Regions from separate parts of the Limosilactobacillus ingluviei str. Autruche 4 genome, predicted to be linked through region 2. Evidence: a T-box and tRNA genes for the amino acid it is inferred to sense, from the RefSeq annotation. Region 2 holds a T-box; the other holds one or more tRNA genes.
What was found. The T-box of region 2 lies ahead of leuS (leucine--tRNA ligase). A T-box ahead of a tRNA ligase gene usually reads a tRNA of that ligase, here a tRNA-Leu.
Positions count from the first base shown of each region.

Region 1 (16,064 bases), on a different contig from region 2:
ATCACTGCAGTTATCAGCATACAGCAGGACTTCCACCTGAGCGGGGGGATAATTTAAGTTCAAAATCGCCTGGGTCGTTTGGGCAATCACCAATTCCTCATTGTGCGCGGGAACGACAATGGTCACCGTCGGATAGGTTGGCAACGGCGTCACGTGCGCCCGCTCGTTAGCGTGTTTTAGCCAAAATTTAGTGGCCCCAAAGAGGTTTATCAACGACGTTAACAGGCCGATCCAAATCGTGACCAAAGTTAACATCAAGACGACTTTAATGACCATCTTTTATCACCCCCGGACTAATTACGGCGCGTTCGACCCAGGTATAGATTATCCAGGCGCACACAAAGAGAATCACAAACGACACAAAGAAGATCCCGGTAATCACCAGGGCCACCCACATAAATCCCGTCATCATTGCTCTGCCTCCAGTAAGTATTCCATCACAATATCCGTTTCCAACTCGCGGACCAAGTGGTGGAGCAAGCGGTGAAAATCATACTTAGCCGCTTAGGCTTGCGTCAAGTGGGCTTGCCTCATTTTAAGGCCAGTTGGCTGAACCGGTGCCAAGGCAGCCAAGTGCTGACGCGTCGTCTGCGTTAATTGGGCCATTTGGTGCTCACTCAAATCATAGGAGTAGATTAAAAAAGTCGCATCGTCAATATAAAAAAACTGTTCAGCTGGCAAACGGTGGGTCCGTAGTTCATGCGCCAGCGCGCGCAAAAAGGCGTCGTGCTCTTCCAAGTGGAACTGCTCGTATTGTTGATGGTGTTCCCAGTGAATAATCGTCACATCCAGGGAACGTAAAAAACGCCCGTTTGCAACAATTCCCGTGACCGCTCGTAAACTGCTTGGGCCAGGGCGGTGGTCCGTAAGGTCACGACTGGATCACGGTGTTGCAGATAACGTTCGATTTCGGCTTGCGTAGCCGCTAACCGGCGGTACTGTAACAAATCCCCCCGAATCACGGCCGCCAGGGAAGCCATTAACGGAAAGGCCGCCAATAGCAGTAACTTAGCGGGGATCGGGATCACTACATAACCAAAAAGCAGAATCGCGGTTCCTAGGGCCGTTAAGCCAATCATCAACCAGGTCAACATCAAGCTGGGAAGCAACAATCCTACCACGGCACCCAGCGCCAGTTGTAAGGCCAGGCCGATTTGTAAATTAGCCTGGTAAGGCTGGGCAACAAAAAACAACCCGACTGGCAGTAGCATGACCGCCAATAAGGCACAATAAATCGGTATTAAATTCCGGCGAAGCACTTAGAGTCCTCCCTCAAAAACGTTTTGTCAATCTTTTTCGTGTAAAGTCAATCAGGTTAATTATACCGGTCCCCTCAGCGAATGTACACGCAAGCCAAATAAAAAAGCGCTGGCTCTGTATAGAACCAGCGTAATTAACAATTTTTTCATTAATCGACTACCGCGGCTACGGCTGCTTGCACCGCCGTGGCTTCGGCTTCAACTAAGGCCGTCTTGCTATCAACCACCTTAATATCCATTTCAATTTCCCGGGTTAAACCAGGGGTATTGACTTTCGGCGCAAAGAAGGCCGAAAATTCTGTCTGCCGTTGCCGGGTATGGAAGAGCCGTGCCGTCACCGTGATAAAGGTGGCAAATTCCATGTCCCCACCAACGGTCGCATCCAACCAGCCCCACTCCTGCCGGAGCCAATCCCAGGCCAGTTGTTGGCCCACTGGGTTGGCCAACACGCCCCGGTACCAAGCCCGCAAGTCCTGCGGCTTGATCGTGGCGGCATCTTCAAAGTGGTCAACCAACTGCTTCAACCAGGTTGGGTTGTCAACCTTGGTCAAAGCCGCCGTCAAATCCTTTTTGTAGGCCGGATCGCTGGTCTGCCGGTAGGCTGCCAACAACGTTTGGAATAAGGCCTCATCACCGAAGTGGCGTAATTCGTTGGTCAAAACCAGCGCCCGGACATCCGCTGGCAATTCCGCGGCCGGGGTCTGCGTAAACAGGGTGTGGGCCGCTGCTACTGCCATAGGGTCTTCCGCATACAGCGCGGCCGCCAAGACCGTCGGCCGCATCAATTCATCGTCAATGCCTTCGCCGGCTTGCTTAACCCACCCTAAGCGAGTGGCTTGCTGCTGGCTCAGCTGACCAAAGTAGCCTTTCAGCACCTTTTCGGCCTCCGTTTGCGGCGTGACAAAGTCCTTTAGGCCGTTGGCAATTTGGTACAGCGCATCAATCACAATCGCGGATTGACTGGCCTTAAACCGGGGCAGCCAGCCGGCCAACTGGGCGTACGAAATTTGCCGGGCTTCCGCCAGTAAGCGCAAGTCTTGCAAGAGTTGCAACTGTGCAATCGCATCCAGTTCAGTCAAATGGTCCAACAAATCCGTCAATAAGGTTTGATCGTACTTGACAATATAGTGGGCCGCATTCCCCACGTTCAAGCGCAATGGGGCTCCCGCCGCTTGTTGCAAACCAGCATAATCGCCTAAATCCAAACTGGCCGTCTCCATCAACTGCGGGGCGGTAAAGTTCGCGTTTAATGGTAATGGCCACCGTCGGCCTTGCTCGTTGCCATCCCCAATAAAGAATTGTTGCTGGCTGAGTTGCAAGTGCCCGTCAACGACCTTGGCTTCAACCACGGGATACCCCGGCTGCTCGAGCCAAGCATGCATAATCGCCCCGATATCCAATCCCGCCGCTTCGCCAAGCGCTTGCCATAAGTCTTGGCCCTTGGCGTTGCCATACTGGTGAGTCGCAAAGTAATTCTTTAAACCGGTCCGTAAAGCTTGATCGCCAATTAAAGCCCGCACCATCACTAACAAGCGACTCCCCTTGGCGTACACAATTGCGCCGTCAAAGATGGCATCAATTTCGCGCGGGTCTTCCACCGCCACGTGGACTGATTGTACCCCATCCGTGGCATCCCGTTGTAAGGCCATCGGGGCTTCTGACGTTTGGAACATTTCCCAAACGTGCCAGGTTGGTTCCAAGGCATCCAAGGCGACGTATTCCATCATGTTGGCAAAGGATTCGTTCAACCACAAGTCATCCCACCAGTTCATGGTGACCAAATCACCAAACCATTGGTGGGCCAGTTCGTGGGTAATCACCGTTGCCACCACCCGCTTGGTCTCCAAGGCGGTGTTATCAGGATCAACTAACAGGTAGGCTTCCCGGTAGGTCACTAAGCCCCAGTTTTCCATCGCCCCGGCCGAAAAGTCTGGCAAGGCCAACTGCCAGGAATGTGGCAATGGGTACGGCGTTTGGTAAAAGTCTTCGTAAAATTCAATTGCCCGCTTGGCAATGTCTAAGGCAAAGGTCAGTTCCTTGGCCTGGTGGGCTTGGGTTGCAAAGACGCCGACTTGTACCCCGCTCTTGGTGGTCGTAACCTGCTTTTGCATTTCCCCAAAGGCAAAAGCCACCAGATACGTTGACATCTTGACCGTCGGTTGAAAGTAGTGCACGCCCGCGGTTTCGTGATCTTCCGGCATATTGGCAATGATCGTTTCACCCGGCTGTTCATCATACTTAATCGCCAGCGCAAAGGTGGCCTTGGCAGCTGGTTCGTCCACACACGGGAAGGCTTGCCGGGCAAAGGTGGTTTCAAATTGGGTCCCGATTAATTGCTTTTCTTGCCCGCCGACTTGGTAATACGAAGGATAAATCCCCATCATCGTGTCGGTCAAACGCGTATTGTAATCGATCACCACGGTAACCGCCCCCGGCGTCGGTAAATCAATTTCTAACGTTTCTTTTTCGGCATCGAGGTCAAACGGTACCGCCACTCCATCGACGCTCACCGCCGTCACGTTTAAAAATTTTTGGTTCAGCGCAATGTGCGCTGCCTTAGCTTCCCCAGTGACGGTGGTCCGACCTTGAATCGACTTGGTCGCCCGGTTAATGTCTAAATATAAATCGTAATGGGCCGGTACGAACCGGTCTAACAAGCGTTGCTTGGTCATTTCCTTGCTTCCTTTCTACTTTGCCGTTGGTTCAAGCTTGATTTGGCGGGCCAAGAAGTCCGCCACGGTTTGATAAACGGCGGGACTCCAAAAGTCCTTTTCGTGATCCGCGCCCTTGACCCGGACCGCTTCCACCGCTACCCCGGCAGCAGCCAAGGCCGTCGCCATGTCTTCCATTTCATGATATGGCACAACCTGGTCGGCATCCCCATGTAACAATAAAAAGGCTGGGTAGGTTTGCCCAGGTTGGATCCGGTACAACGGACTCATTTCCTTCATTTTGGCTGGCCACTGAGCTGGGTCTTGCCCGAATAGGCAGATTTTCAACAAATCAGAACCTGGCACATGCTGCGTATAAGCAAAGGTATCCGCCACATCCGTAGGAGCAAAGCAAGCCACCACTGCATTTACCTGATCCGACTGGTCCGGATAATCAGCGGTCCGGTAAGCCGGATCATTGGCAGTCAACGCCGCGAGCAAGGCTGCATTGCCACCGGATGACGTCCCCCACAAGACGACTTGGTGCGGGTCGATTGCATACTGCGCCGCATGCGCCCGCAAGTAGCGGATCGCCGTCTTGACATCTTGCAAAAAGGCCGGGAAGGGATGGCCCTCAATCGCGTTGCGGTGTTGAACCGTGGCAACGACAAAGCCCTGATGCACATATTGCACCAGTTGGGGGATTTCTTCCCCCAAGGTCGGTCGTTGCCAGGAGCTGCCCTGCACAAAGACCAACAGGGGCCGGGGCGCTAATTCAGCGACCCGATGCCGTTGCAGCCACGGGACCAATAAAGATAGGTGCAAAGCTTCCCCATCAGCCGCTGCGTAAGTTACGTTTTCAATCAACCGGACTTGGCCGGCCAAGGTTGGATTGTTGGTAAGTTCTTTAATTTGCATTCCGCACCTCTTTAACTTGGTTGATTAATAATTTCTTTGGTTTGAATTTGCAAACGGGTATCAAGTTGGTAGACGATCGGCTCAGCATTAGGGACCTCAACACGATCAATTTCTGCATCACCGATCCCTTCCAGGTATTTGATCAAGGCCCGCAACGAGCTGCCGTGCGCAACCACCAGCTGATCTTGGCCCGCTAACAGCCGGGGCGCAATCTGATCCTGCCAATACGGGACCAGACGCCGTTCGGTCATCGCCAGGCTTTCGGCCCGTGGAATGGCCACCCCCAAGCGATCATACCGCGCTTCGTGCTGGGCGCGTGGCAACTGGGGTGGCACCGCCGTATACCCCCGGCGCCAAGCTTGCAGTTGGGCCGCCCCGACCTTAGCCTTCACCGCCGCCTTATTCTGCCCACTTAGAGCCCCATAGTGGCGTTCATTTAACCGCCAGGTTTTAAACATGGGAACATATAACTGATCCTGGGCCGCCAAAATCAAATTGGCGGTCTTGATCGCCCGTTGCATGTACGAAGTGTGCACCGCTCCATACTGGTAATCTCGTTGGGCCAACAGCCGACCGACCGCTTGAGCCTGGGCAATCCCGTGGGGTGTCAAGGGCGAATCCGTCCACCCCGTAAAAATATTGGCTAGGTTCGCCTGGCTTTGACCATGGCGAACAATGACTAATCTTGCCATACTTCACCCCCTCTTTTCCTCGTTCTTATCTTATCACGAATCTGCCCGCTGCCGGGTGAATTGTGGCGCTGATTTCCCTACTTTACTAAAGTTTGGACTACCACCATCAAAATTGGAATTACGATCACCGACAAAACGGTCGTTTCCGTCACCATAATCGCCGCGTAATCAGCATCGGCGTGATAAAGCTTTGAAACGACCGGCGCATTGGTCATCACCGGCATGGCCGCTTGAATAATAAAGACTTGTTTCATCAACGTCGGCATGTCCGTTGGCAAAACCAACAGGGCCATCAAAGCCGGTGCAATCAGAAAGCGGCCGAGTAAAATCCCCCAGGCATCGCGATTAAAGCGGACCCGGGCCAGGCCGGCATTAGAAATGGCAATCCCAATAAACAGCATGGACAGCGGGATCGTTAAGCCCCCCAAATAATTGCACGTCGACAAAATAAAGCGGGGCAACTTAACGTGGGCAACGACTAAAATTACCGCCACAATAAACCCCAACAGCGGCGGAGAAAACAACTTGCCCAACGCCTGTTTGACATCCAATTTGGCTGCGCCAGTGCCATCCTTTTGAATCAGCCACACCCCCAGGGTCCAAAAAAAGGTCGTGTTGGCCATGTAATATACCAAAACATACGGAATAGACGGGCTGCCAAAGAGGGCTAGATTAATCGGCAACCCAATAAAGACCGTATTGGAATTAAAAAACATCGATGAAAACAAGCCCAAGTGATCGCGCTTAATCGCTAAGGCTTTGGCCACCGCTAATGACAGGGCAAACAAAATCAACATCGAAATCACCGGATACCGCAAATCCGGCAGCAGAACATGGAGTTGATCGGCGGAAAATTCCTTGGTAATCGTTGAAATCATGTAGGCTGGCAAAGCCACTTGGGTCACGAGCCGCGAAATCACCCGGCCCGAAGCGGGGGTAAACCAGCCTCGTTCATTCAGGATAAAACCAATGACCACCATCGCCAAAATTACGCCGACCCCCGAAAGCGCCGCTAAAAAGACCGCAAACATTCAATTTTCCTCTCTTACGTGTAGTTTTTGTCGAAGCGAAACTCGCCTTAAGTAACCCTATTATTGTATGCCGGATTCAAAGGGATGACCAGCTTAAATGAGAGAAAAATTAGAAAAGGAGCTGGCAAAACGCACCAGCTCCTCTAGAGTCATTTAATATTTATCTGGAGCCGGCACCGACGTGATCAAGGTCAGTTGCCCACGGAAGGTCCAGTCCGTGACCGGGTGCGGCAAGATAAAGTGCTGCCCCTTAGCGAGGGGATAAGTTTGGCCCGCCACCACCAATTCACCATGCCCCGCAATTACCGAGGCCAAAACAAAGGCTTGCGAGCCCATTTGTTGCGGCAACTCCCCGTTGACGACCACCTTTTGGACCGTAAAGTATGGTGACGTCGGTGGCGCCACCAAGGTGGTCACCGTTGAGGTGCCCACGGTTTGCGTGGTTTGGTGCAATTGGGGAGCAACAAAGGGAACCGTAATGACTGCCTTAGCGGGCGCTAAATGGAGCTCTCGCAACTTGCCATCCGGGCCCTTGCGATCATAATCATATAAGCGATAGGTCACGTCAGAACTCTGCTGGGTCTCGAGCACTTCAATCCCTTCGGTCAAGGCGTGGATCGTCCCGCTGGGCACGTAGACAAAGTCCCCCGTCTTGACTGGCAGTTTCCCTAATAATTGGTCCCACTGGCCGGCATCGATCAACTCGGCCAATTCAGCCCGGCTCTTCGCCTGGTGGCCATAAATCAAGTAGGCGTTCGGCTGGGCCTTTAGGACGTACCAACATTCCGTCTTGCCCAGTTCACCTTCATGCGTGCGAGCATATTCATCGCCAGGGTGAACTTGGACGGACAGCTTGGCATTGGCGTCTAAAATCTTGGTTAATAACGGGAAGCGATCACCCTGAGGGTAATTAAAGAGCGCCGGTTGACTTTGGTAAAGGGTGGCCAAATCTTGCCCGGCAAACTCACCATTCGCGACGATACTGACCCCATGGGGGTGCCCAGAAATTGCCCAACATTCGCCGATCGGCCCGGCGGGAATTTGGTAACCAAAGTCACTGGCTAAGCGGCGCCCGCCCCAGATTTTTTCATGGAAGACGGGCTTTAAAAACAGTGGTGCTTGCGTCATACTACTCATTTCCTTTGTTAGTGTGTTTGAACGTTTCCTTGCAACCCTGGATCAATCACGAAGCTGACCTTATGATCGACGGTGCCATCAATGTGATAAGCCGGTTCCACATCTGCTCCCCAGCTATCGATCCCCCCAACACCACGGACCGCCCCCGCAATTACCAGTACGGTCCGCCGGGCTGGCGGCAATTCCTCTTGGTGGGTGGCATTTTCTAATTCTTCACTGGTGTATGGCAAGGCACTAAAGGCAAAATCGCCGTTTGCAGCCTTAAAAGTCAAGCTAAAGGGTTGATCATCATGATCGGCGTTGTTCAACGTCGTCTGCCGGGTGATTTTTACCCACTTGGTAGCCATGTGCATCCCATTTTCCTGGGGTACCAAATACTTAGTCACCGGTAACCCTTGAATTTCGTAGGTTCCCGGCCGCCCGCCGGCCATCCGGTCCGGATAAGTTTCGCCCGACAGACCTTCATATTCATAGCCGGCGGCCATCGTTGGCATGATCAAGCGCATCCCAAAGACTGGCAGCTCTGGCAAGCCGGCTTGGCCGTGGTACTTGGCGGTCACCTTCAGCGTCCCATCAGCCTTGACCTTATAGGTCACCTTCACCGTCGTCGCGGGAACCGTCAACGTTTGGTAGGTAAAAGTAATTTTAACTTTTTCAGCTTCTTCATGGTTGGTAAATTCATTCGTGGCTGGCGCGACCGGCACTTGCTTGAATTTGCGCTCATCGACTTTTAAGCTGATTGCTTGGCACGGTAAGGCATAATCCGCGGCTAACCACTGGGCTGCTTTCACATTAAAGCCATTGCCCCGGTCATTATCGGTCGTTGCCCGCCAAAAGGTCGGCTTGGGCTCCCGGTAGAGCCATTCTTTACCTTTGATCTTTAGAGATTCCAACCCACCGCGTTCGTATGAAAAGAGGTAGGCGAAATCGGGTCCCTGCAGGCCGAGGGTACCGTCGCCATAAATCACGTGGAGCTTATTTTGGTAATCCATAGTAGTACTTAACCTCCTGCATTACTGGCTTTGGGGTTCGGTCGGCAAACATAATGCCGTCCCCCGAGAATTCATAATCAGCGTGACGATCATCAAAGTCCCCACCGTAGCGCATTACTTCTTGGCCGGTTACCGGATCGGTCACTAAGAGGGCTTGATCAATAAAGTCCCAGATGAAACCGCCGGCGTATTGCGGGTATTTTTGCATCAAGCGAATGTACGAACCCATCCCCCCAACGGAATTCCCCATCGAGTGCATGTATTCGCATTCCAAGAACGGTTTATCCGCGGTTTGCAGGTATTCTTCAACCCCGGCCGGCGGCAAATACATCCAACTTTCGACGTCGGAGATTCGGTCACGGTAGGCCGGATTGCGGATTACCCCTTCATAGTGGGTCAAGCGGCTGCTGTCGTGGTCATGATAGTACTGATCCATCGCTGCGATGTCATCACCAGCATACGATTCATTCCCCAACGACCAGAACAGGATCGCCGGGTGGTTCTTAAAGGTTTCAAAATTCGTCCGCGCCCGATCCAAGACCGCTGGCAGCCACAATTCAACGGAGCCTGGCACGTTATAAGACGGTTCAACCGCCCCACTCTTTTGCCAGGTCCCGTGGGTTTCCAAGTTGTTTTCGGCCATCATGTAAATCCCGTTTTGATCACACAATTGATACCATTCCAAACGATCAGGGTAGTGGCAGGTCCGCACGGCATTAATGTTGTTTTCCTTAAAGGTGGCGATATCCTGGTGCATATCGGCCAGCGTAATCGTCCGCCCCGTCTTCGCGTTCCACTCGTGGCGGTTAACCCCATTAATAATCAGGCGGTGGTTATTAAGCATAATGACGTGATCGGCATTGATTTCAATCCGCCGGAAGCCAAAGTCATATGGCACGACTTCCAAGAGGGCCCCCGCGGCGGAATAAACCTTAATTACCAAGTGGTAGAGGTACGGATCATCCGTATCCCACAGGTGGACCTGTTCAAAGGTTACTGGCACTAATTCCACCGTTGCCGCGCTGGTCAAGCGCTGGTGCAGCAACGACGTCTGGCTCGCGTCTTGAACATCGACGGTTAAATAACCCGCTTCCTTGGCCGTCAGCTTTAACTTCAACGCCAACTGGCCACTGGTAAAGTCATCGTTGACGGTTGGCAAGATGTGCAAGTCTTCAACGTGGATCGCCGGTTGGGCCAGCAGGGAAACGCTGCGGAACAGCCCCGAAAAACGGAACATATCTTGGTCTTCTAACCATGACGCCGAGGAATGCTTGAAGACTTCCACAACTAAGACATTGCCCGTCGGCTGTAAATAAGGCGTCAGATCAAATTCGCTCGGGGTAAAGCTGTCTTCGGCATACCCAACGAAGTGCCCATTCAGCCAAACGTACAAGGCGCGTTCAGCCCCTTCAAAGCGGATCCGGACATCCTTCCCTTGCAAACCGGCAGCTAAGTCAAAGGTCCGCCGGTAAATCCCCACGGAATTGTCGGCCGCCGTGGAAAAGTCGTCCAGGGCTTGCGGATTATCGCCGGTCCCAGCGGGCCGCCGGTAAATTTGGCCTTCCCAAGGATACCAAGTATTAATATAGTGAATCTGGGCATAATCACTCAATTCAATTTCGCTGGGCACGGTAATTTCATCGAAGGGACCTTCAAAGGCTGGCGCCCAAAAGTTGGCGGGCCGCTCGTTCGGCGTCGCCGCAAAAATAAACTGCCACTTGCCATCTAATGACTGCACCAAACTGCTAGCAGCCCCCGCCGCTTCTGCTTCACTGGCAAAGGCTTGGTGGTCACTGTGCGCGGGGATTTGATTAACCCGAAAGACGGTCGGATCATCCAACCATTTTAATTCTGCCTCCATCAACAAAAAACCTCCTCATCCTAGCGCGGCCAGCCTAAAGCCCTTTCGCTTAGGCCACCTGGCGACCTAGTGGTGACATCTCTTACACTTAGTTTTTTACTAAATGTTTACCACTCTAGTATAGCGCTTTCATTTTAGGATGATAAGGGTTGACTTTAACAAATTAAGGAAACCTTCATGATTTAACCAACAAAAAAACTCCCACAACGATCAAATCGTCATGAGAGCTTAGTAGTGCGGCAAAGAGGACTCGAACCTCCACGGTCTAAAACGACCACAAGATCCTTAATCTTGCGCGTCTGCCAGTTCCGCCACTGCCGCGTCAACAGATAATATATTATCAAATAACTTAGCTGTTGGCAAGGCTTACCGTGAAGTTTTTTCTATTTTCTTAAGAATCAGCCGCCCCCGGCACCGGCCACAACGGTAACGGGCCAAATTTACCCGCCGCTTGCGCCAATATCTAATCCCGCAGGCTTGGCATTGGTAACAGTAGCGCTGCTGCGCTTGAACCCGGCGTCGCTGGCTGGTGCGTGGGGCATACCGGGCCCCACCAACCGCCGCCAAGAGTTGCTTAAAATCCTGGTCCCGGTGTTGATAGCCGCGCCCGGTCAGGTGTAAATGGTAGTGACACAGCTCGTGCAGCACCACCCGTTTTAGATTGGCCAGATCAAATTCTTCCAACATCAAGGGATTAATATCAATGTGGTGGTCACTTAAGTGGTAGCGCCCCCCGGTTGTCTTCAGGCGTCGGTTGAAATAAATCTGGTGGCGAAACGGGCGCTGAAAGGCCGCTAACGACCAGGCCTGGGTGTAGGCCAAGAGCTCTTGATCAGTCATTCGGGGCCAGCATGGTCAGTTGAATCCGTTCCCGCTTCAAGTCAACGGATTGGACCCAGACCGTGACAATATCACCAACGGCTACCACCTGCCGCGGATCATTGACAAATTGCTTCGTTAAGCGCGAAATGTGGACTAACCCATCGTGTTTTACCCCAATGTCCACAAAGGCGCCAAAGTCCACCACATTGCGGACCGTTCCTTGCAGCTGCATCCCCGGTTTCAGATCCGCCAATGTCAAAACGTCTTGTCGCAACAATGGTGCCGGCATCGTATCCCGCAGGTCCCGGCCGGGCTTCATCAAGTCATCAATCACGTCTTTGACGGTGACCTCCCCAATGGCCTCGCTAGTAAACTGAGTAATTGGCAAGGCCTGCAAACGCTGATTGGCCGCTGCACTCCCCAGTTGCGCAGGACTGACGTTGGCCGCCGCTAATACCTGGCGGGCCAAAGGATAGCTTTCCGGGTGCACATCGGTATTATCCAGGGGGTTGGCCCCATCAGTAATCCGCAAGAAGCCAGCGGCCTGTTCAAAGGCTTTCGGCCCCAAGCGGCTGACCTTCAGTAATTGTTGCCGGTCCGTGTAAGCCCCATTTTGTTCCCGGTAATTGACGATATTTTTGGCAATCGCAGCGGACAGGCCGGAAATATGGGTCAATAATTGAGCACTGGCCGTATTCAGGTTCACGCCCACCTGATTAACCGCCCGCTCAATCACCGCCGCCAACTCGGCCTTAAGTTCACCGGTCGGTAAATCGTGCTGGTATTGTCCCACGCCAATTGCTTGGGGATCAATTTTCACCAGTTCGGCCAACGGATCTTGTAAGCGGCGCCCGATACTGATGGCACTACGCTTTTCGACCGTCAACGCTGGGAACTCGTCGCGGGCCGCTTGGCTGGCCGAATAAACGGACGCGCCGGCTTCATTGACAATCACATAGTAAACGGGCCGTGACAGTTGCTTTAACTCCGCCGCAACAAATTGCTCGGACTCCCGGCTGGCCGTCCCGTTCCCGATCGCCACCATTTCCACTTGGTATTTTTCGATTAAGTCCCGCAGTTGCTGCCCCGCTTGCGCCCGCTTGGCCGCCGGCGCTGGGGCATGGGGATAGATCACGGCAGTTTCCAACAGCTTCCCGTTTTGATCCAAGACCGCCAACTTACATCCGGTCCGGTAGGCCGGGTCAAAGCCTAAGACGACCTTGCCCTTGAGTGGGGCTTGCATCAACAAGTGGTAGAGGTTTTCACCAAACACCGTAATCGCCTGTTTGTTGGCTTGGTCCGTCAATTGCCGCCGAATTTCGCGCTCAGTCGCCGGCAACAAGAATCGCCGGTAGGCATCTAAGGCCGCTTGCTTCACCAAGGCGGCGGCCGGACTGGCTTCGTGACTGCCGATCAAGCGAAAATTCAGGTAGTTTTGGACCGTTGCTTCGTCCAGGATCAGCTTCACACGCAAGACTTTCTCACTTTCCCCCCGGTTGATCGCTAAGGTCCGGTAAGAAGTCATCTCTTGGACTGGTGCGCTAAAATCATAGTATTGTTGGTAAACCCCGCGCTCATCCAGCGTCGCGCCATCCTTTTTTACCGCGGTTTCAATTTGCCCATGCTGCTGGGCAAAATTCCGCAGCCAGGCCCGGACCGAGCTCATTTCACTGATCGCTTCCGCCAGGATCTCATGGGCCCCCGCCAAAGCTTGGTCGACATCAGCCACTTCTCCCTGGACGTATTTGGCGGCTTCCTGAGCTGGTGCAGTGGCCGAATAAGTCAGCAGCCAATTGGCCAGCGGCTGGAGCCCTTGTTGTTTGGCCACCTGTGCCTTGGTTTGCCGTTTTTGTTTGTACGGTAAGTACAGGTCTTCCACCGTAGCCAGGTCCGGCGCGGCTTGCACCTGCGCCGTCAACTTTGGCGTCAGTTGGCCAGCTTCTTCAATTGCCTTGAGCACCGTTTGCTTGCGGGCCCACAGCTCACTGGCCTTGTGGTAACTGGTTTGAATTTCTTGCAGGGCAACTTCATCCAAGGTCCCGGTCTTTTCCTTACGGTACCGGGCAATAAATGGAATCGTATTGCCTTCATCCATTAACTGCAAAGCCGCTTCGACCTGCCAGCTTTGGTAAGCTGGTAAGGCCGAAGCGACTTGCTTAACAAGTTGGTTCTCCATGCTTCACCTCTTAATCTACTGGCGCCACCACGTGTCTTGGGGGGCCACGGGCAAGTGGCGCTTATGGCCCGTCTTTTGATACCAAGCTTCGATTTTGGCTGCTGCGGCCGCGGCCACGGGCTGGCCTTCCAGATAATCATCAATTTGTTGGTAAGTAACCCCCAAAGCCTGTTCATCTGGCAAGGCTGGTCGCTCTTCTTCCAGATCCGCCGTCGGGGTCTTTTCATATAGGTGCGCCGGGGCGTTTAGGGCGACTAGTAAGGCGCGCCCTTGCCGTTTGGTCAGACCCGTCAAAGGCGTTAGGTCGGCCCCACCATCCCCAAACTTGGTGTAAAAGCCCGTTACAGCTTCGGCAGCGTGATCCGTGCCAATCACCGCGCCCCGGTGGGCCCCCGCAATCGCGTATTGGGCGATCATCCGCTGGCGGGCCTTGATGTTGCCCTTATTAAAGTCCGAGATGGTCTCCCCGGCCGCTTCCAGACTGGCCAACATGGCGTCGGTGGCTGGCTTGATATTTACCCGCACGGTTTGATCGGGGTGAATAAAGTCATTGATTGCACTCATCGCATCAGCTTCATCAGCTTGTTCGCCATAAGGCAAGCGCACGGCAATGAATTGGTAAGCTGGATCCTTGGTTGCGGCTCGCAAGCCTTCTACCGCCAGTTGCGCTAAGCGCCCCGCCAAGGATGAATCTTGTCCCCCAGAAATGCCCAACACTAAGGTTTTCATTCCCGTTTGACGTAAGTAGTCTTGGATAAATTGCACCCGGCGCTTGATTTCTGCGGTCGGATCAATCTTAGCCTGTACCTCGAGGGCCGCGATAATTTCGGTTTGTTTAGTCATCTTGTTCTTCCCCTAATGCTTGCACGTAATCATGAATTTGGGCAATCAATGCCATCTTATTGTCATAGCACTTTTGCGACAGGTCAACTGGGTAAACTTCAGGATTAAGATCCCGCTTATATTCATCCCACAGGCGGTTTAAGCGCTCTTGATGCGAATGTTTGATTTCATCCAAGCTTGGTTCATCATAGACCAATTCCCCATCCACAAAGATATCTTGCAAGAGCGGCCGGGCCACAAAGTCCTTCACCGTCTTGTGCAAGAAGGTAAATTGTGGGTCAAACATGTACAAAGAGTCTAATTGCCGCGGATCTTCGTCCGCGAGGGTCACGTAATCCCCTTCGCTCTTGCCGTCGGCCCGGTCGGTAATCCGCCAAACCTGGTGCTTCCCTGGCGTTGATACCTTAGTGACGTTGTTGGAGAGCTTCATCGTGTCGACCATTTCGCCCTGGTCATTTTCAACCGAAACTAACTTGTACACGGCGCCCAAAGTTGGTTGATCATAAGAAGTAATCAGCTTGGTGCCCACCCCCCAGGCATCAATCTTAGCGCCTTGCATCTTGAGGTTTTGAATTGTCTTTTCATCCAAATCATTGGAAGCGAAGATTTTGGCCTCCGGGAAGCCCGCTTCATCCAGCATTTTCCGCACTTGCTTAGACAGATAGGCCATATCCCCACTGTCAATCCGCACCCCTTGGAAGTTGATCCGGTCCCCAAATTCCTTCGCGACCCGAATTGCCGTTGGCACCCCACTCTTTAAGGTATCGAAGGTATCAACCAAAAAGACACAATCGTGATGAGTTTGGGCATAGGCCTTAAAGGCCGTATATTCATCACGGTAAGTTTGTACCAACGCGTGGGCATGGGTCCCAGAAATCGGAATCCCGAACAGCTTGCCGGCCCGCACGTTGCTAGTGGCATCAAACCCACCAATGTAGGCCGCCCGGGTCCCCCACAACGCGGCATCAAATTCCTGGGCGCGCCGGGTCCCAAATTCCATCAGCAGTTGATCACCCACCACGGACTTAACCCGGGAAGCCTTGGTGGCAATCATAATTTGGAAGTTAATCACGTTTAACAGGGCCGTTTCGACCAGGGACGTTTCCAGCAAATTCCCTTCTACTTGTAAGATTGGTTCGTGATTAAAGACCAATTCCCCTTCCACAACGCTCCGGAGCGTCCCTTGGAACTTAAAGTCCGCCAGATAATCCAAAAAGGCCGGATCAAACATGCCCGTGGACCGTAAGTATTCAATATCGGTGGCCGTAAAACGCAAATTTTTCAAGTACTCAATAATCCGGCTCAGACCCGCAAAAACGGCATAACCGTTTTTAAAGGGCATCTTCCGAAAGAACGCTTCAAAGACCGCCTTCCGATCACCAATTCCTTGCTTCCAGTAGGTTTGCATCATCGTTAATTCATAAGCATCCGTATGCAAAATTAAGCTATCGTCGGGGTATAAGTATTCCATGATTTTCTCCTAATCTCAATTCTTGGTTGAAGGCCCTGATAACCTTCGTCAGTCATTTCCCGCTACTTTTCCAACACAAATTCAAACCGGTTGCCAACATATTGCGAGTGGACGTATTCAAACGGCCGGCCATCCTGCAAATACGACACTTGATTCATCCGCAATAACGCATCCCCCCGGCGAATTCCGAGGTATTCGGCAATCCGTTCAG
Region 1 is NZ_HE997177.1:88,582-104,645, forward strand. It holds partial or broken gene BN54_RS09175 (glycosyltransferase family 2 protein) at 1-276, opposite strand, end outside; gene BN54_RS10335 (hypothetical protein) at 266-412, opposite strand; gene BN54_RS09180 (hypothetical protein) at 505-738, opposite strand; gene BN54_RS09185 (hypothetical protein) at 783-1,259, opposite strand; gene BN54_RS09190 (M1 family metallopeptidase) at 1,409-3,931, opposite strand; gene BN54_RS09195 (alpha/beta hydrolase) at 3,947-4,828, opposite strand; gene BN54_RS09200 (2,3-bisphosphoglycerate-dependent phosphoglycerate mutase) at 4,840-5,520, opposite strand; gene BN54_RS09205 (AEC family transporter) at 5,598-6,551, opposite strand; gene manA (mannose-6-phosphate isomerase, class I) at 6,705-7,679, opposite strand; gene BN54_RS09215 (beta-galactosidase small subunit) at 7,697-8,680, opposite strand; gene BN54_RS09220 (glycoside hydrolase family 2) at 8,664-10,541, opposite strand; tRNA gene BN54_RS09225 (tRNA-Leu) at 10,777-10,862, opposite strand; gene BN54_RS09230 (SprT family protein) at 10,908-11,381, opposite strand; gene BN54_RS09235 (Tex family protein) at 11,374-13,539, opposite strand; gene nadE (NAD(+) synthase) at 13,555-14,382, opposite strand; gene BN54_RS09245 (nicotinate phosphoribosyltransferase) at 14,375-15,853, opposite strand; gene BN54_RS09250 (GntR family transcriptional regulator) at 15,916-16,064, opposite strand, start outside.
Region 1: it has a tRNA-Leu gene. The T-box ahead of leuS (leucine--tRNA ligase) is inferred to sense a tRNA for this amino acid. The anticodon was not compared.

Region 2 (16,064 bases):
AACTGGTGGTTTTGGCCGCATAATGGCGTGGCTGGTCACTGGGCTTGACAACCACAAACCGTTGTGGATTCAGCGCCTGACCATAATCTTCTTGCCGGGCAATAATGGTTGAACCATCAATTGTGGCGGCTTTCCCAGCTAGTAAAGTTGTACAAGGCATTTAAAACTCCCCCATTAATTTCTTTGGTGACTATCATAACATTTTTACCACACTATTCAATCACTTGGTGAATCAGTGGTGGAACGGTGGCCGCTGAACCAATTGTGATGCTAGCTGCTAACCGCGCCTTTACTTCCGTCAGGTCCGTTTGGTTCGCATGAATGGTCAGCAAGGGCTCGCCTGCTTTCACCTCATCGCCAAGCTTTTTGTGCAGTTCAATGCCGACGCCATAATCCAGTTGGTCATCGGCTTTTTGCCGGCCGCCACCAAGCATCAGCGCGGCAATACCAATGCCGTCAGCGCTCAAGCTCGTGATCACCCCACTTTGCGGGGCGGAAACGACAACTTGATACTTGGCATGAGGCATCAGCGCATAGTCGGTAACTACTTGACCGTTGCCACCTTGCGCTTCAATCATTGCTTTAAACTTGGCCAAGGCACTACCATCAGTTAACGTCGCTGCTAGCATTTCCCGGCCCTGGGCTAGGGTGGTGGCCTTTCCTCCCATCACCACCATGTGACTGCCCAAGGTTAATACTAACTCCAAAAGTTCTGCGGGCCCATGTCCTTTTAATAAGTCCAACGTTTCTTCAATTTCGAGCGCATTCCCGACCTTATTGCCCAGTGGTTGATTCATATCGGAAATAATTGCTTTGCAGACTAACCCTGCCTGCCGACCGATTTGTACTAACGCCGTCGCCAACTCTTTGGCTGCGGACTCGTCCTTCATAAAGGCCCCGGCACCCGTTTTAACATCAATCACCAAGGCATCGGTCCCTGAAGCAATCTTCTTACTCATAATCGAACTGGCAATCAGCGGAATTGAATCAACCGTATCAGTTACGTCCCGTAAAGCATAAATGCGCTTATCAGCCGGTGCCACCTCACCAGTAGCACCAATAATTGCTACTCCCGTAGTCTTTACTTGGTTAATAAAAGCCGCTTCGCTACGGGCAACCTGAAATCCGGGGATTGCCTCCAACTTGTCTAGCGTGCCACCAGTATGGCCTAAGCCCCGCCCAGATATCATGGGGACGGGAATGCCTAGGGCTGCCACCATCGCAGCCAAAGGTAAACTTGTTTTATCCCCAACGCCACCGGTGGAATGTTTGTCCACTTTCACTCCCGGAATCGCACTTAAGTCCAAATGATCCCCTGAGTTCATCATTGCCATGGTTAACGTGGTTTGTTCTTCTGAAGTCATTCCCTGAAAATAAATTGCCATCAATAGCGCTGAAATTTGATAATCCGGGATGGTATGTGTAACAACTCCCTCAACAAAAAAATTAATTTCAGCCGGCGTCAAAACTTGCCCTTGCCGTTTATGATCAATTACTTCCACCATTCGCATTAGCGATCCCCTCCTTATTTGAATCCGCTTACATTATAAAATTAATTTGGGGCGAAGTCAAAGTTACGATTATAAAAGAAAAAGAGTTGATGAGCATTCAGCTCCTCATCAACTCTGCAACACCACACTAGGCTGCCGTAATTCTTATTTTCGCCGGAACCCGGCTGCGCGACCCGGTCCCATGATTTCATCAACTAATCGGTAGCGAAGGGCTAAATAGCCAAACACGGCGATCCCGATCGCCATCCCCGGTAACAACGCAAAGAAGGCCATATAGCGACCATGCGGATCCACTATCAGGTTCATTCCTAACATTACAATTTTTACCGCAGCAAACATGATCAACGAATACGCTAAAATCTGGTTCGTTGGTTTCGCCATCCGATTAAAACGTAAGGTAAATTCCATATTGAAGGAATGTAAGATCAAATAATTGATTACCGACATCGCGATCCCCGTTGCTAACAGCGGCCCCATTCCCTTTAAAAACATGACCAGTGGAACTTGCAAAATTAATTTTAAACCAATTCCAATCGCCAAAAATTTCATCATTTTTTTATTTTCCGAGAGGCCTTGCATCATGGCCGCCCCAACGGTATACAGCCCGAGCGGTATAGCCATAAATGAAGCAAACTCTAAAATTGTCACCCCAGCCGCATCGTAGCGATAAAAAACGGTATACACTTGTTGGGCCACCGCCGCCATCCCTAAGGAGGCCGGAATCATCACAAAGTAGAACAACAACAGCCCATTTTCGATCTGATCTCGCATACTTTGCTGGTCATTTTGGGCCCGCGCCATCGCCATTAATGGGATCGCGGTTGCGGCCATGGCCGAAGCCAGGGAAATCACAATCATGTATAGCTTATTGGCGTTAAAAGCAAAGAGCGCATAAATCGTGTTGATTTCGTAGTTGGAAAAACCGCCCATCAACGTCAGAATCCGTTTAAATGAATACTGATCAATTAATTGAAAGATGGCGATCCCGGCTTCAATCACAATAAACGGAATCGATTGGTAAATGATTTTAAAAATCAATTTTCGGGTCTGGACACTTTGGTCTTGCTTGCCCGCCGCGGCTAAACGACGCATGTACCCCAAGCGGCGCAAATAAGCTGCCCCGAGCACCAAGATTGCTCCCAAGGCCCCAATAAAGGCTGCAAAAGTGGACTGGGTCACGGCTTGCACCCAGTGGGTCGGTTGGAGTTTCATGATAAAGTACGTCGCTGCCAACATGTAAACAACCCGAAACAGCTGTTCAATAAATTGGGAGAGTGCCGATGGGGCCATCCAATTATAACCTTGCAAAAAGCCCCGGGTAATACTCATTGGCGGAATTACCAAAACGGCCCAGGCCAAAGACTGAATGACCGGCGTCACATTGGCATCCCCATTATTCAAGAGATTCGCCCCAAACAGCATTACGGTCGCGCAAACAATTCCCATCGCCATTGAAACATACATTCCGGACCGATAGAGCCGTCGACTCACCTCATATTCATCAATCCCATTGTAGTGGGCAACCAATTTTGAGATCGCGGACGGAATCCCCGCCGTAGCAATGGTCAAGGCCATGCTGTAAATATTGTACCCTTGGGCATAGAGGGCATTGGCTTGGGTACTGTACGCCCCTAGCCACGTCGTCCACGGAATAATGTAGATTGCCCCTAAAATCCGCGACGTAATGCTGCCAGCCGTCATCCAAGCCGAACCACTCAGCATCTTCGCTTTGGCATCGTTAGTGGATGACGCCGTTACTTGCTCATCTTCGCGCATGCTCTGCTGATCCTCTTTTCATCATATTAACTTATCCATTTTAGCTTGATTAACTGACCGATGCAATTTGTTTTAACATTGTCACCAGAAATTAATATTCATCCAAGTCCGTCGTAATCAGCTCTATTCGGGCTTCAGGGGTATTAAGCAATGACGCCAAAGTTGTCGGCTCCGAGGGGGCGGGGACGGGTTCATGATGGCTTTCTAAGTCAATGATCACAATCGCCAAGCCCAGTTGGGCCCGCATTAAAGCTTGGTAGTAATCGGCATCCACCACATCCGCCGCCGGTAAATCCGGAAAGTGGACCCGGGTTTGTTGGGCCCCTTGTTCAACAATCGCTGGGTAGGTAACTAAACTGTGTTCCACTATTTTTTCCTCCAAAAAAGCGGGGCTGGAAGAAAACTCAGTTTTCTCCCAGCCGCCGGTTTGCTTTTTAAATGTAAGCCAGATAATGCAGAAGAGCTCTGTTGCCGAGCCGCTAAGGCCGGCGGGATAGCAAGACTGCCGTTACACTTTCTAGGGATTATTTAACCACGATGTTAACAATCCGGTTAGGAATCACGATGACTTTCTTGATTTCCTTGCCAGTTGTAAACTTCTGGACGTGTTCATCCGCCAAAGCCATTTGCTCAGCCGTTGCTTGATCGGCATCCTTTGGCATCGTCAACTTTGCCCGCACCTTACCGTTGACCTGAACAATCATTTCCACGTTCGCTTCAACCAGCTTGCTCTCATCATAAGTTGGCCAAGCTTGGTACGTGATGGTTTCTTCATGCCCCAACTTTTGCCATAATTCTTCGGCCACGTGCGGCATGAGTGGCGAAATCATCTTGACTAACCCTTCCATGTACTCAACTGGTAAGTCATCAACCTTATAAGCCTCATTCACAAAGACCATTAACTGGGAAATCGCCGTGTTAAAGTGCAAGCGTTCGTAATCAGCGGTTACTTTCTTAACCGTTTGGTGGTAAACCTTATCCAGTTTGCCATCGTTAATGGTGGAAACCCGATCACGCAAGTGGTTATTTTCATCAATCAACAAGCGCCAAACCCGGTGAACCCATTTGTTGGCACCGTGCAGGCCTTTTTCATCCCACGGCACACTTTCTTCCAGTGGTCCCATAAACATTTCGTACAGCCGTAACGTGTCCGCCCCGTATTCAGCCACGATGTCATCGGGATTAACCACATTGCCTTTCGACTTGGACATCTTTTCGTGGTTGGAACCCAAAATCATTCCTTGGTTAACCAACTTCATAAATGGTTCTGGTGTTGGGACCACCCCTAAATCATAGAGGAACTTGTGCCAGAAGCGAGCATACAGCAAGTGCAACACCGCGTGCTCAGCTCCCCCAACGTACAAGTCAACTGGGGACCAGTATTCCAACGCTTCTTTTGACGCAAAGGCTTGCTCGTTGGTTGGATCCGTATACCGCAACCAGTACCACGAAGAGCCCGCCCATTGCGGCATCGTATTAGTGTCCCGTAACCCGTGACGACCGTTTTCGTCGTAAACGTTGACCCACTCTTCAATGTTGGCTAATGGACTTTCCCCCGTACCAGAAGGCTTAATATCGTCCGTATCTGGCAAGGTCAGCGGTAATTCATCTTCCGGTACCAAGGAAGTCGTCCCATCATCCCAGTGAATAACCGGAATTGGTTCCCCCCAGTAGCGTTGCCGTGAGAAGATCCAATCCCGCAGCCGGTAGTTGACCTTCTTTTGACCCGCTCCGTTGGCTTCCAGCCATTCCAGCATCTTCGTCTTCGCGGCCTCAATCGTTAAGCCATCTAAGAAGGCGGAGTTAACGTGCTCACCATCACCCGTGTAGGCCCCTTCAGTCAGGTCACCCCCAGCTAAAACTCGCTTGATTGGCAAATCAAACTTCTTGGCGAATTCCCAATCACGTTCATCATGCGCCGGCACGGCCATTACCGCCCCGGTCCCGTATGAGGCTAATACATAGTCTGAGATCCAGATTGGCAGCTTTGCTCCGTTAACCGGATTGATCGCATAAGCACCAGTGAAGACCCCCGTCTTATCCTTGTTCAAATCAGTCCGTTCCAAGTCTGAACGCCGCGAAGCCGCTTCTTGATAAGCTTTCACCGCCGCCTTTTGTTCGGGCGTCGTAATTTCATCAACCAAGTCCAATTCAGGGGCCAAGGTCACGTAAGACGCCCCAAACAAGGTATCACAACGGGTTGTAAAGACTTCAATTTGTTTGTCTTCTTGACCAGCTACCTTAAAGTAGACGGCTGCCCCAACGGACCGCCCAATCCAATTGCGTTGCATTTCCTTAACGCTTTCTGGCCAGTCGACCAAATCCAGGTCGTCAATTAAGCGATCTGCGTAAGCCGTGATCTTCAAAACCCATTGCCGCATTGGCACCCGGTAAACCGGGTAACCGCCCCGTTCCGTCTTACCATCGATCACTTCTTCATTGGCCACCACGGTCCCCCCCATAAAATCGGGAGCCCAGTTAACCATGATTTCGTCTTCGTATGCTAAGCCCTTCTTGTAAAGTTGCTCAAAAATCCATTGGGTCCACTTATAGTATTTTGGATCCGTAGTATTCACTTCCCGATCCCAATCATAGGAAAAACCTAAGGATTGGATTTGATCGCGGAAATGATCAATATTTTGGTTTGTGAACCCCTTAGGATTGTGCCCCGTCTTTAAAGCATACTGCTCGGCTGGCAAACCAAAGGCATCAAACCCCATGGGGTGCAAAACATTGTACCCTTGCATCCGCTTAAAGCGGGCCATGGCATCGGTTGCGGTGTAACCTTCCGGGTGCCCAACGTGCAGCCCTTGCCCGGATGGATACGGGAACATATCCAAGGCATAGTACTTCTTTTGGCCGGGGTTGGCCGTTGCCTTAAATGTCTTATTTTGTTGCCAATAACGTTGCCACTTTTTTTCAATTTCTAAGTGATCGTATCCCATAACCTTTACTCCTTTATCCTGATTGCTTCGTTTGCGGCCGGCCTATTAAAAAACAAAAAAAACGCCCTGCGTTACTACTAACGACAGGACGAACTTCTCCGCGGTACCACCCGTAATTCTACAATATTGTAGCGCTCAAAGTCTTAACGCGACCACACGCACGCGCCTACTGACTTTTTTCAGCGGGTGACGATTTTTAGGCCAGTTCACCAAGGTTGTTTCCGTAGTCACACCATCCCTACGGTCGCTGTCAAACAAACTCTAGGCTACTACTCCCAAAACGAATTAAGATTGTTTCTTATCTTAGCAAGCTTTTCGGCGAAACGCAAGGAAAATCTAAACCTTTCTTGTTCTAGCTCCGAACCTGCCCGTTACCGGTAATTTCATACTTGGTGGTCGTTAACTGGGCTAACCCCATCGGACCGCGGGCGTGCAACTTTTGGGTGCTGATCCCAATTTCGGCCCCAAAGCCAAATTCACTTCCGTCGGTAAACCGCGTTGAGGCATTCACATAGACACAAGCCGAATCAATTTGTTGTTGGAACGCCTGGCCCCGGGCAAGCTCAGGAGTAATAATGGCTTCCGAATGGTGAGTCGAATGACGATTGATATGCTCAATGGCTTCGTCCAAGGAATCCACCACTTTAACCGCCATAATCAAATCATTATACTCTTGATCCCAGTCGGCTGGGGTCGCAGGCTTAATCTCAGGGACCAGTTGACAAGCCCGTTGATCACCACGCAATTCCACCCCGTGCGCCAATAAAGCTTTGGCCACTGGTGGCAGTAAGCGGGCCGCTGCCTCGCGGTGAAGCAACAGTTTTTCTGCCGCATTGCAGACGGATGGTCGTTGCACCTTCGCATTGACCACAATATCAACTGCCATTGCTTCATCCGCTTGGCGATCTAAATACACGTGACAATTGCCAGCCCCGGTTTCAATCACCGGTACCGTTGCCGTTTGGACTACCCGTTGAATCAAACCTTTTCCACCCCGGGGAATCAAAACATCAATCCAATCATTTAATTTCATCATTGCTTCCGCACTAGCGTGGCTAGTATCTTCAACTAACTGGACAGCCGCCGCCGGCAATCCTTGGGCCGTTAAAGTGTGTTGTAAGATGCTGACCAAGCAAGTATTGGTTTGGATTGCCTCTTTTCCCCCACGTAAAATAACTGCATTCCCACTCTTAAAGGTCAACGCCGTAGCATCAACCGTGACGTTGGGCCGGGCTTCAAAGATAATCCCCACGACGCCTAATGGTACCCGGCGTTGCATAATTTGTAATCCGTCTTTGGTCACCCACCCATGATCATACTTGGCAACCGGATCCGCTAATTGGGCCACCTGACGAAGACCAGCTGCCATATCAGCAATCCGTTGGGGGGTTAACTTTAGGCGGTCCACAAACTTCGCCGGCATCGTCGCCGCCGCCTGTAAATCAGCTTGATTTGCTGCCAAAATAGCCGCGGTTTGAGCTTCTAACGCTTGGGCCATCGCTATTAAGGCCTGATTTTTGGTTGCCGTTGACAATAAGGCCAACTGCCGCGCTGCTTGTTTGCCTGCTTGGCCCATTTTTACTAAGGTTTCCATCATTTTCCCTTCCTTTCAAATTCTACCCAAAGACAGTCCCGACAGGTTTTCCAGCAACTACATCAAAAATAACGGTTGGATTCGCCCCATTGCAAAGCACCATTTGTTTGCCAGCTGTCATCATTGCTTGCGCCGCTCGTAATTTAGTAACCATCCCCCCGGTCCCAAAATTACTGCCACTACCACCCGCGGCTTTTTGCATTGCCGGCGTCAGTTCGGTTACCCGGGCGAGCTTTTTAGCTGCCGGATTCTCCCGCGGATTTTGATCGTAAAAGCCATCAATATCTGACAAAACAATCAGTTGATCGGCTTGCAAACGCACGGCAACCATTGCCGATAATTCGTCATTATCACTAAAGGTGGTGTGATGATCCAATTCGTCAACGGCAACGGTATCGTTTTCATTGACAATCGGAATTACCCCTTCTTCAAACAAAACTTCAAATGTATTGAGAACGTGTTGCCGGGAAACCGGGAAGGCCAGCACATCGCGGGTCAGCAAAATTTGGGCTACTTGCGTTTGATAGTCCAGAAACCGCTGGGAATAGATCCGCATCAATTCCATCTGGCCAATTGCTGCCAAGGCTTGCTGTTTGGCGATTTCTTGGGGCCGCTGGGTCAATTGTAAGCTTGCCAGCCCCGCCCCAATCGCCCCGGAACTAACCAGGGCAACCTGAAATCCCTGGTTGTTTAGGGAAGCCAGGGTATATGCCAAACGATCCACCGTTCGTAAATTCACCCGACCATTCGGAAGGATTAAACTGCTAGTCCCAATCTTAACCACAAGCCGCCGCTTTTCGTTCGCCATTTTCCGTGCCCCTTTACTGAATTTAAACTTACCTGAATATGCTTGCATCTAACTCTACACGATTTTTTCCGTTCTTTAAAGGCTTAACCGCAAAAAAGACCGGCAACAAATTGCCAGTCTTTTTTAATGAAATTCCCGATTCTGATTGCTAAACATATATGAGTGGTGGTGATAACGCATTGACATTACCATTCCGATCCCTAGCAAATTACCAATCAAAGATGATCCCCCCGCCGAAATAAACGGCAGTGGAATCCCCGTCAACGGCAAGAGGCCAATGTTCATCCCGACATTTTCAAAGACGTGGAAAAGAATCATCATGATTACCCCCGTCGCAATGTAGGCATAGAATTCATTCTTTGTATCAAAAGTTACCCGGATCATGAGGTAGATTAGGAGCAAGTAGAGCAAAATTAATAAAACCCCACCAATAAAGCCAAAATTTTCACCAATTACGGTAAAAATCATGTCGGATTCCCGGACGGGGACGTACACCTTAGAATTGTTAAATCCCGTCCCGGTAATCCCACCTGAACCGACCGCTTTGATGCTTTGCCAAAGTTGGTAACCACTGTTGGAAGTATCTTGGGCTGGGTGCAACCAATTGTCAACCCGATCAAACTGGTAGGCTTGAAACCCAATTTTTTCCAAAATGGTTCGGCCGACCGAGCTGGTTACCATCGCCAAGGCGCTTCCCCCCACAACCGCCGCAATCGTAATCGCCGGTGCCAAGATTCGCCAAGTAACCCCCGAAACCAAAACCAAGCCGGCAAAAATAGCCACAAACACCAAGCCGGTCCCAAAGTCGTTTTGGAACTTAAGTGATACCAACACTGGCAACAACCATAAGAACAACTTTCCAATTAATCGCCAGTCACTTTCAACGGTATGGCGACTATATTGATTGTTATGCGTGGTAATTACCCGGGCCATCATCACAATATAGGCCGGCTTCATAATTTCCGACGGTTGGAAGGTGATCGACCCAATCGCAAACCACGACTTCGCCCCGGTATTCACATAGTACGCCCGACTGTAAAAGACCAGAATTGCGTACATTAAAAATAAGCCGATCCAATAGGCAATTGGGGCCACCTTCCACAGTTGCTCCGAATCAAATTGCATAATGACAATGATCATAATCGTCCCAATGACGTACCAAGCAAACTGCATCAAGACGGTTCGACTGACATTAACCGGTGTTTTATCATGGTTTGCCGCCACAAAAATGGCCGCCAAGCCAATCAGTGCCAACAGGAGCACGCAAAAAATGATCCCCCAGTCAATTCGTGACTCGTTCTCATTGCGCTGCGAACGATGCATAGTCCTCGCTCCTTCACTTTAACCTTGGTGCAAGTGATATTGCGCCAAGATCGTTTCCAAACCTTCTTCTTGCGATTTGACCACAAAGGTTTGTTGGTCACCCATTAAATGGGCTTCAAACTTGACGCCTTTGGCCACGACTTCGCCAATTACGCGGTCCCCAATTAAGACTTGTTCGACGAGTTGGCCCGCCCGCTCAATATCTTTTACACTAACCGCAATCGTTTTTTCTTTTTTTGCCACTTTTTCACCTTTTCCAATCTTTTCTCTTCCAATGCAACCACCGAACTGGAACGGGATCCAAGCCACCCTTGCTAAAGGGCTGACAACGCAATATGCGCCAGACACCAAGCCAGACCCCCCGCCAGCCAAAGCGTTGGACCGCTTGAATCATGTATTCCGAACAAGTCGGCTCAAAACGACAAACGCGGTAGGGCCGCCGGGCCGAAATGCCCAGCTGGTACCACCGCACCAATCGAATGATCAACTTACTTCCCATGCTTCTTGCGTTTTTTGGCTGTTGAATCATCACCTTGCATCCGTTCCAACATCTCGCCAGCTCCCTTGGCCACGTTATCCAATGGGTCTTGCGAAACAACGACCGGAACCTTTAGGTAAGAACTAAACAGTTGATCTAAGCCGTGCAAAAGGGCCGTCCCCCCGGTCAACATTACTCCGCGATCAATAATGTCGCTGGCCAGTTCTGGCGGAATGGTTTCCAACACCGAAATTGCCGCCCGGACAATTTGTTGTAAGGTGTCATGCAAAGCTGCTTCAACTTCATTTTGATTAACTTCCACTTGCTTGGGCATTCCTGTGGCCACATCACGCCCCCGGACTGGCATCGTCTTTGGTTCTTCGACTTGCAACGCCGTGCCCAGTTCAATCTTAATTTTTTCAGCGGTATGTTCCCCGACTACCAAACCATGGTGATCCTTAATGTAGGCCGCAATATCTTGGTTCATCTGATCCCCAGCCAAGCGAATCGATTGGCTAGAAACAATGTCACCTAAAGAGAGGACGGCAATGTCACATGTCCCGCCCCCCATATCAATCACCATGTTCCCACTTGGCTTGTAGATATCCAAGCCGGCACCAATCGCTGCGACTTTTGGTTCATATTCTAAGTAAACCTTACCGCCCCCCGATTGTTCTGCCGCTTGGATAATTGCCTTGCGTTCAATTTCCGTAATGTTGGTTGGGGCACAAATCATGATATTTGGCTTGGAAACAAACCCCTTGACACTTAGTTTACCAATGAAATACGACAGCATTTCTTGGGTAACATCAAAATCAGAAATAACCCCATTTTTCAACGGGCGAATTGCGCGAATATTACTAGGCGTCCGCCCCACCATCCGGTAAGCTTCAGACCCCACTGCCAAGACCTTATTCGTTTGCGTATCAATCGCGACCACTGAAGGTTCGTTTAAAACGATCCCCTTGCCTTGGACGTAAATCAGCACATTCGCCGTCCCCAGGTCAATTCCAATATCCTTTGCCATCTTGTTGCTCCTTCCGAAACTTTCTAAATCGTTTGCTATTATACCACACCCGAAGAACGCATGGCTTTTTATGCTTGGTCTTAAGCAAATTGCAAATAGTTGCTTAAGTAAATTCCAGCGTTACTTCAGCTCCCAACGCTAATAAGTCGTCTAGCAACGCTCCATCCGCTTCACCCAACAACTCAGCGGGTGCCAACCAGGTATTTTGCTTAACGGCAAGGGCGAGCCAAAAGGCAACTAACGCTGCCGCTGGCTTCGTCGCTACCATTTGGGATGGTAGTTGCGTTATCGGCCCCGTTACTTGGTAAAGCTGGGACTCTTGACTGGTGGTTAGTGGCAGCCACGCCAACACTTTTTCTGCCACCGTTGCAGGCAACGTCACCAAACTGGTCCCCAACTGCCGTGCATGCAACGCCAACAAAGCCGCCTGCCAAGTGGTACTGCGTGACATTGCCCTTAAGGCCGGCGGTTCTTCCGTTGGCAGCAACACTTGCGTTCCAATTAACCGAATCCCATTATGCTGGATTACTACCGTGTTGCCACAAGCTTCTAAGTAATGAAGCAAGGGACGTAAATAAACTGCATGGGCCCCTAAAACGACTACATCTCCGGCCGTAACCGCGGCCGCCAATAAATACAGGCCAGCTCGCTTTTGGTCATCAATTACGTACCAATCCGCCCCATGTAAAGTATTAACCCCCTGAACCCGTAAAGTCTGTGCTTGCGTTTGGTGAATCTTAGCACCCATCTTATTGAGTAACGCTACCACTTCATTAATCACCGGTAATTGGGGCACCGCCTTAAATACCGTAATTCCCCGGGTTAACGTAGCTACCATCAAGGTTGCGACGATCACTTGCCATGACCAATCCGTCACGGTAAAAGTGTGCCCCGTCAAATAATCCGCGCGCAAAATGGTTTGGTCGCCCTCAACTTGAACTTGAGCGCCAAGCGCCGCTAAGTTTTCGCATAATTGCGTCCCGGCTTCACCTAACTGGGCCTCATGAGGGGAATTGACTAACGTCACCGTCCGGCACCGGGCTAAAATCGCGCCAGCCAAAAAGAAATTGTTTACTTGCAGGGGCAGGGGCGTTAGGTGCCACCCCGCATCCATTTTGAGTGTCGCGGTCGCCGGCTCGAAAATTACTTTTGCGCCCAATTGCATTAAGCACTGGTTAGTAGCCATAATTGCTGGCGTACTTGAAACGTGATCTAAAATAACGGTTCCCCTGGTCGCCAACAAGCTCGCCGCCTGACAGGCCAAAACGGTTTGCTCATCACCACCAACGGCAAGGCTCCCGCGCAATGGCTTGCCACCAACTATTTTTAATTTTGCCAAGGCATTCCTCTCCCTTGCTATTTAATTAATAACTGCTTCCGTTACTTCTAGTTTAACATTCGCAAGGCCCCCTGCAAGATCGTAAAGCAGTCTAAAAAGAAATTCGCACAGGTACTGCCGAGGGCAATGGCAACCATTACAATCAGGAGGGGCAGCCCTTGGGGCGGGCGCTTAAATAATTTTGCCAGTTGCAAGGAATTGAGTGCTTGTAAGGTCATTAAGATAAACCCTACTTGGACCAAAATATTTAAAACAGATGTACCACCGGTATACTGCATTGCCGTTTCCTCCTGCCTCGTTGGGCTGATATGTAGAAAAAAGGCTGAGAAAATTTCTCAGCCCTTGAAAATTAATTGCCACCAGAAACCCGCAACCGGTTAAGGGCCCGGGCAAGGTGAACTTCGGCCCGGGCAAGCTCATCAGCATTGTGCACTTGCTTAGCGTGTGCAATTTGCTTCTCTGCCCGTTCCTTGGCACTTTGGGCCCGAGCAACGTCGATCGTTTCAGCCAGTTCGGCACTGCCCGCAACAACCGTTGCAACTTGCCCGTTAAAATCAATGAAACCCCCGTTGACCGCAATCACGGTATCTTCCGTTTCACCGGCGTGCTTTAACCGTAATTCATCAATTGCCAAAGCAGCAATGATTGGTTGGTGGTTCTTCATTAACCCCATTTGCCCCTCACTGGTCTTCATTACCAGCAAGGTTGCAGGTTCATCATAGATGGTCCCATCAGGAGTGACAATGGTGACGTTGAAAGTCGACTCAGCCATGGTCATCCCTCCTAATCGTTAGCCGTCGTGTCCGCCTGCATCTTCTTTGCCTTAGCAACTACTTCGTCAATTCCCCCGACTAAACGGAAGGCTTCTTCAGGTAAGTCATCGTACTTCCCATCTAAGATTGCCTTAAAGTCCTTGACCGTTTGTTCCAGTGGCACGTATGCCCCTGGTTGACCCGTAAATTGTTCAGCCACGCTGAAGCTTTGGGATAAGAAGTTTTGGATCCGCCGGGCCCGAGCCACGACCGTCTTTTCTTCATCGGACAATTCGTCCATCCCTAAGATCGAGATAATATCTTGCAATTCACGGTACCGTTGCAACACGTGTTGCACCCCAGTAGCCACTTCGTAGTGTTCTTTTCCGACAATTTCTGGCGCTAACGCCGTTGACGTTGATGCCAACGGGTCCACGGCCGGATAAATCCCAATTTGGGTTAACCGCCGTTCCAAGTTCGTCGTCGCATCCAAGTGAGCGAACGTCGTCGCTGGGGCCGGGTCGGTGTAGTCATCGGCTGGCACATAAACAGCTTGAATCGACGTAATCGACCCCTTCTTCGTGGAAGTGATCCGTTCTTGTAACTGACCCATTTCCGTTGCTAAGGTTGGTTGGTAACCAACAGCTGAAGGAATCCGGCCCAGCAAGGCTGAAACTTCGGAACCGGCTTGCGTAAACCGGAAAATGTTGTCAATAAAGAGCAATACGTCTTGCCCCTTAACATCCCGGAAGTATTCCGCGATCGTCAAACCGGTCAGGGCAACCCGCATCCGCGCACCCGGTGGTTCGTTCATTTGACCATAAACCATGGCCGTCTTTTCCAGAACCCCAGAAGCCTTCATTTCGTAGTACATATCGTTCCCTTCACGAGTCCGTTCACCGACCCCCGTGAAGACAGAGATCCCGTTGTGCCCTTGGGCAATGTTATGGATCAATTCTTGAATCAAAACGGTCTTACCAACCCCGGCACCACCGAAGAGCCCAATCTTGCCACCCCGCACATACGGCGCAAGTAAGTCAATAACCTTAATCCCGGTTTCCAGGATTTCCGTTTGGGTACTTAATTCTTCATACTTTGGTGCATCGCGGTGAATTGGCATCCGCTTTGCGTCTGGTCCAAATTCAGGACCATCGTCAACTGGTTCCCCTAAGACATTAAAGACCCGGCCCAAGGTATCATCGCCAACAGGTACACTGATCGCGGCTTCCGTGTTTTCAACGGTCATGCCCCGCGTTAACCCATCAGTTCCGTCCATGGCAATCGTCCGTACGACCCCGTCACCCAGTTCAAGGGCAACTTCGACCGTCAAGGTCTTGTCGTCGGCTTCTTGAATCTTTAAAGCCGTGTTGATTTCTGGCAGCTTTTCGTCTAAGGGAAATTCAACGTCAACAACTGGCCCAATGACTTGAACCACTTTACCAGTAGCGCTCATTTCATTTCCTCCAAAATCTCAATTTATTCTTGTGCTGTCATCCCACCGGTAATTTCAGTAATTTCCGTCGTAATGGCAGCTTGACGTGCCCGGTTGTATTGTAATTGCAAGGTCGAAATAATTTCATCGGCATTATCTGAAGCGGCACTCATCGCGTTGGCACTTGAGGCGTGTTCGCTGGTTTTGGCATCTAAAATCGCCCCATAAACCAAGCTTTCCGCAAACTGGGGCACCAACTTACCAATTAATTGTGGCAAATCCGGCTCCAAGTCGTATTCAGCCCCGACTATCTTCGTCGCTTCGGTATCTTCTTGCAATGCTAATGATTCTGCTGAAATTGGCAAGACCAATTCCACCCGGTCCCGCGAAACGATCCGGTTCACAAAATGACTGTATGATAACAATAACTGATCATACACACCATCGGCGTACATCTGAACCGCATTCTTGACAATGTCATGCGTTTCGCGATACGTCGGCACGTCACTGATCCCAGTGGATTCAAAGACAACGTTCATTCCGCGTTTCTTAAAGAACTCGGTCCCAGTCCGACCTACCGTCAAAAAGACAGTATTGTCTTTATCCAGGCCCGCTTTTTTCATCTTATCCAGGGTCGCCTTAATCACATTACTATTGTAGGATCCGACTAATCCCCGGTCTGACGTAACAACTAAGATCCCAGTCTTTTTAACTGGACGCTTGGTGAAAAGTGTCCCCAAATGATCTTTATCATCGGAAACCCCGTTCTTTAAGGTCGCGTTATGAGATTTAACCAAGGATATTAACACCGACTTAACCCGGTCAGCATAAACTTCATAAGTCTTCGTGTGACCTTGGATTTGGTTGAGCTTGGCGGTGGAAACCATGTTCATGGCAGCTGTAATCTGCCGAGTGTTCTTGGTTGATTCTAAACGCCGCTTAACCGCAGCTAATGAAGCTGGCACTAAATCTCACCGTCCTTTCTTAGCGGTCAATCTTAGTCGTTGGCCTCTGTTTGATTATTTGCTTTTTTAGTAACTTGGAAGCCAGCAGCAAATTCCGCTACGGCCTTTTCCAAT
Region 2 is NZ_HE997173.1:231,697-247,760, reverse strand. It holds gene BN54_RS01245 (C69 family dipeptidase) at 1-160, opposite strand, end outside; gene BN54_RS01240 (pyrimidine-nucleoside phosphorylase) at 213-1,511, opposite strand; gene BN54_RS01235 (putative polysaccharide biosynthesis protein) at 1,656-3,287, opposite strand; gene BN54_RS01230 (hypothetical protein) at 3,379-3,654, opposite strand; gene leuS (leucine--tRNA ligase) at 3,812-6,232, opposite strand; T-box leader at 6,314-6,518, opposite strand; gene BN54_RS01220 (glutamate-5-semialdehyde dehydrogenase) at 6,585-7,826, opposite strand; gene proB (glutamate 5-kinase) at 7,849-8,634, opposite strand; gene BN54_RS01210 (FtsW/RodA/SpoVE family cell cycle protein) at 8,758-9,957, opposite strand; gene BN54_RS01205 (DUF2969 domain-containing protein) at 9,976-10,200, opposite strand; gene yidD (membrane protein insertion efficiency factor YidD) at 10,205-10,456, opposite strand; gene BN54_RS01200 (rod shape-determining protein) at 10,446-11,462, opposite strand; gene BN54_RS01195 (carboxyvinyltransferase) at 11,566-12,801, opposite strand; gene BN54_RS01190 (DUF1146 family protein) at 12,849-13,079, opposite strand; gene BN54_RS01185 (F0F1 ATP synthase subunit epsilon) at 13,151-13,573, opposite strand; gene atpD (F0F1 ATP synthase subunit beta) at 13,585-15,006, opposite strand; gene BN54_RS01175 (F0F1 ATP synthase subunit gamma) at 15,030-15,950, opposite strand; gene atpA (F0F1 ATP synthase subunit alpha) at 15,983-16,064, opposite strand, start outside.